DNA from 2 places in the Streptomyces sp. NPDC050528 genome. Region 1 is predicted to be linked to the other one. Evidence: riboswitches for the same ligand, from Rfam matches in the RefSeq annotation. Region 1 holds a riboswitch; the other holds the start of a gene.
The links. Region 1 has a riboswitch for ZMP and ZTP ahead of ACIBK4_RS05950 (glycine hydroxymethyltransferase). Riboswitches for the same ligand answer to the same signal wherever they lie in the genome.

Region 1 (2,192 bases):
GTGGTTGTCGGTGCCGCCGGTGACGAGGGTGGCGCCCCGGCGCATCAGGCCGTCGGCCAGCGCGCGGGAGTTGTCGACGATGCGCTGGGCGTAGTCCTGGAAGGAGGGCTGCCTGGCCTCGGCGAGGGCGACGGCCTTGGCGGCCATGACGTGCGGGAGCGGGCCGCCGAGGACCATCGGGCAGCCGCGGTCGACCTGGTCCTTGAGGGAGTCGTCGCACAGGACCATGCCGCCGCGCGGGCCGCGCAGCGACTTGTGGGTGGTGGTGGTGACGATCTGGGCGTGCGGGACCGGGTCGAAGTCGCCGGTCAGCACCTTGCCCGCGACCAGGCCGGCGAAGTGCGCCATGTCGACCATCAGGGTCGCCCCGACCTCGTCGGCGATCTCGCGCATGATGCGGAAGTTCACGAGGCGCGGGTAGGCGGAGTAGCCGCCGACGATGATCAGCGGCTTGAACTCACGGGCGGAGGCGCGCAGGGCCTCGTAGTCGATGAGGCCGGTGACGGGGTCGGTGCCGTAGGAGCGCTGGTCGAACATCTTGCCGGAGATGTTCGGGCGGAAGCCGTGGGTGAGGTGGCCGCCGGCGTCCAGGGACATGCCGAGCATGCGCTGGTTGCCGAAGGCCTGGCGGAGTTCGGCCCAGTCGGCGTCGGAGAGGTCGTTGACCTGGCGGACGCCCGCCTTCGCGAGGGCGGGGACCTCGACGCGGTCGGCGAGGATCGACCAGAAGGCGACGAGGTTGGCGTCGATGCCGGAGTGCGGCTGGACGTAGGCGTGGCGGGCGCCGAAGAGTTCGCGCGCGTGCTCGGCGGCGAGGGACTCGACGGTGTCGACGTTGCGACAGCCGGCGTAGAAGCGGCGGCCGATGGTGCCCTCGGCGTACTTGTCGCTGAACCAGTTGCCCATGGCCAGGAGGGTGGCCGGGGAGGCGTAGTTCTCCGAGGCGATCAGCTTGAGCATCTCGCGCTGGTCGGCGACTTCCTGGCCGATGGCGTCGGCGACGCGCGGCTCGACGGCACGGATCACATCGAGGGCGGCGCGGAAGGCGGTGGACTCGTTGGAGAGGGCAGAGAGAGGCACGGAATTGTCGGGCATGGGGACCTCCGGACGTGGCGTTCGGCGTTCTCGGTACGGCCCAGGCGCACGGCACACATTCCAGCTCGGGCCGCTCCCCGATGGTCGGTCCCATCCCAGCGCGCCAGTCACGGCCCGCCGGTCAGCCTACCGGGCGGGCCGGACGGTGCGGCTCCTGCGTCCACCATGCGGGCGAGGACAGGAAAGGGGCACCCTCACCTCCGGGAGACGCCGTGACCAGTGCAGAAGCAAGTACGAAAGCCAGTACGGAAGCCCTCATCGCCGCCGCCGAGGACACCCACGGGTCGACGATCTGGATCGCGCCGCCGCTGATGATCAGCGAGGAGGACCTGGACTGGGGACTGGCCTAGAGGACCTGGACTGGGGACTGGCCTAACTGCGTGCCGCGTTGGGGGGTCTAGGGCCGTGGCCTGTCCGGGGAATCTCCAGAGGTCGGTGAGAGGGCCCACAGGGGCGGCCCGTGGCGATCTCCCCTCCCCTAGAGTCCCTTTGTGCTCTTTGGAATGGTGTGCGCGCTCGGCGCGGCGGTCTGCTTCGGTACGGCGACGGTGTTGCAGGCGGTCGCCGCGCGGGCGGCCTCGGCGGGTGGAGGCGGGGACGCGGCGCTGTTGCTGCGGGCGTTGCGGCAGTGGCGGTATCTGGCGGGGTTGGGGCTGGACGGGCTGGGGTTCGTGTTCCAGATCGCGGCGCTGCGGTCGCTTCCCATCTACGCGGTCGGGGCTGCCCTGGCGTCGAGCCTCGCGGTGACGGCGGTGGTGGCCGCGCGGCTGCTGAAGGTACGGCTCAGCGGCGTGGAGTGGGGAGCCGTCGGCGTGGTGTGCGCGGGCCTCGCGATGTTGGGGCTGGCGTCCGGGGCGGAGGGGCACCGGGACGGGTCCATGGCGTTGAAGTGGGCGATGCTCGGGACAGCGGTCGTAGTGCTGCTGCTCGGGCTGGTCGGGGGGCGACTGCCGGAGCGGGGGCGGGCGTTGACGCTCGGTCTTGGCGCCGGGTTCGGGTTCGGGGTCGTCGAGGTGGCGGTCCGGTTGATCGACTCGCTGAAGCCCTCGACGCTGGTCGGCAATCCGGCGACGTACGCGCTGCTCGTCGGTGGGGGC
Region 2 (2,192 bases), 520 kb from region 1:
GATGCCGCCCATCTCCAGGCCGGCCAGCACCTCGGTGCCGGACGGCACCAGTGGCGCCATCCGCTGGGCGATCTCGTCCAGCAGAACGGGATCGCCCTCGAACCGGTACTTGTCGAAGTACTCCGTGGCGGCCCGTCCGGACCGAAGCGTGAAGTGGCCTTCGAGGTGAGAGACGGCATGGATGCGGCGAGCGAGATCAGAATGGGTCACAGGAAGCCAGTCTCCCAGGCGTCGCGGCTCAAGCGGATCGCCGGATCGCAGCCCCCGGTCCCCGGGCAGGATCAACGACCGCGGCGGCGATCCGGAACCGTTCGTCGAGCCCGGACCAGATCTCGTCCAGCAGTTCCTCGGCGTTCCCGGCGCCGACAGCGGCCTCGGTGAAGGGAGCGGCGACCGAGACCTGTTCGCCGTCGGAGTCGTAGGTGGTCAGCAGGACCGCCTCGCCCGGTTCCAGATCCTGTACGGCGAGGGTCATCACGTTGCTGGTCAGGCGTGCGGCACGGCTGGGGCGGGCGGCTCCGAAAACGGTGGTGCGTCCGCCGTCGCGGCTGATCAGCGCGGTGATCCGGGACGTCCGGATCGGCGGGTCCGGTTCGTACGCGAAGCCGCTGAGCGCTTCGGTGGGCGCGGCTCCCGCACGGAGTCGTTCCGCGGCCCGGGACACCTGCTCGCCATTGCCCAGAACCAGCCAGCCGTCGGTGGCCGTGGCGGCGGCGTAGTGGCGAAGTGGATCGTGTTCCGCCGCGGCGAGGGAGCCGACCACGAGCTCACCGTCCATCAGTCGCAGGGCGCGGTCGCGCGAGGCAGGGCTGCGGCCGGTGAGGAAGTAACCGCCCAGAACCGTTCCGGAGCGGGTGCGGGCGCACAGGACCCCGCGGCCCGGGTAGGGGTTGGCGGACAACAGGTCGTGGAGGGCGAACATACGGCTGCGCTTTCCGGGACGGGTGCGTGCGAGGGCGATCTGATACTCACGGCAGGCGTCTTCGACCTCACGGGAACGGATCGATCCGCCCGGCTCGGCGATGTGGCCGACACCGTGCCGGTGGCGTCGACGACGTGACGGCGGAGCTCGGATTCATTCCGTAACGCGGATCCACGTCCTGGTCTCCTCAGCGGAAAATCACTGACGGAGACGCCCAGGCGGTCGACGCTCACGCGGGTCAACGGCCGCTCCCCGGTGGTTGTCCACCCTCGCCAGTCGCGGCCGGACCAGACTCTACCGACAAGGATGCTTCGCCGTTCCCGCCCCGGCACAAACGGCCCCCGTGCCATCCTGGACCCCGTGAACCGCGACGACCTCGTACGGCTGCGACAGGCCCGCGACCGCATGAACCGCGAGTACGCCGAACCCCTCGACATGGCCTCGATCGCGCGCACCGCGCTGATGTCGCCGGGCCACTTCCAGCGCAGTTTCCGCGCCGCGTACGGCGAGACGCCGTACAGCTATCTCATGACCCGGCGGATCGAGCGGGCCAAGGCCCTTCTCCGGCGCGGGGATCTGAGTGTGACCGAGGTGTGCATGGCCGTCGGGTGTACTTCGCTCGGTTCGTTCAGCTCGCGGTTCACCGAGTTGGTCGGTGAGACGCCCAGCGCCTATCGGGCCCGTTCGCACGAGGCCGGTGCCGTGATCCCGTCCTGCGTGGCCCGCACTTTTACCCGGCCGAACCGGGCGGGACCGCCGCCGCGCCCCTAGCCTGTCGTCCATGGATCTCAAACTCCGCCAGTGCTTCATCGCCGTCGACGACCACGACAAGGCGCTCGCCTTCTACTGCGACGTCCTGGAGCTGGAAATCCGTAACGACGTCGGTTTCGAGGGCATGCGGTGGGTGACCGTGGGGTCGCCGTTGCAGCCGGACGTGGAGATCGTCCTGGAGCCGCCGGCCGCGAACCCGGATGCCTCCCCCGCCGACAAGCAGGCCATGGCCGAACTCCTCGCCAAGGGCACCCTGCGCGGCGTGAACTTCACCACCGCCGACTGCGACGCCCTCTACGCCCGCGTCCAGGAGTCCGGCGCCGAGGTGGTCCAGGAACCGACGGACCAGCCCTACGGCGTCCGCGACTGCGCGTTCCGCGACCCGGCCGGGAACATGCTGCGGTTCATGCAGCGGGACGGGGACTGAAAACACACGGGGCAGTCGCGAGCCTCGCGCCTACCATCACGCCATGAGCGCACCCACCCTCCGCTGGACCTA

Region 2: it holds a riboswitch for ZMP and ZTP, as region 1 does, so the genes downstream of both, ACIBK4_RS03465 (IMP cyclohydrolase) here and ACIBK4_RS05950 (glycine hydroxymethyltransferase) in region 1, are expected to answer to the same signal.

The regions. Positions count from the first base shown of each region.
Region 1 is NZ_JBITHH010000001.1:1,282,644-1,284,835, forward strand. It holds gene ACIBK4_RS05950 (glycine hydroxymethyltransferase) at 1-1,095, opposite strand, end outside; ZMP/ZTP riboswitch at 1,127-1,216, opposite strand; gene ACIBK4_RS05955 (hypothetical protein) at 1,308-1,445, shown strand; gene ACIBK4_RS05960 (hypothetical protein) at 1,599-2,192, shown strand, end outside.
Region 2 is NZ_JBITHH010000001.1:759,082-761,273, forward strand. It holds gene pyrE (orotate phosphoribosyltransferase) at 1-210, opposite strand, end outside; gene ACIBK4_RS03465 (IMP cyclohydrolase) at 239-922, opposite strand; ZMP/ZTP riboswitch at 1,128-1,212, opposite strand; gene ACIBK4_RS03470 (helix-turn-helix transcriptional regulator) at 1,283-1,693, shown strand; gene ACIBK4_RS03475 (VOC family protein) at 1,704-2,120, shown strand; gene ACIBK4_RS03480 (VOC family protein) at 2,164-2,192, shown strand, end outside.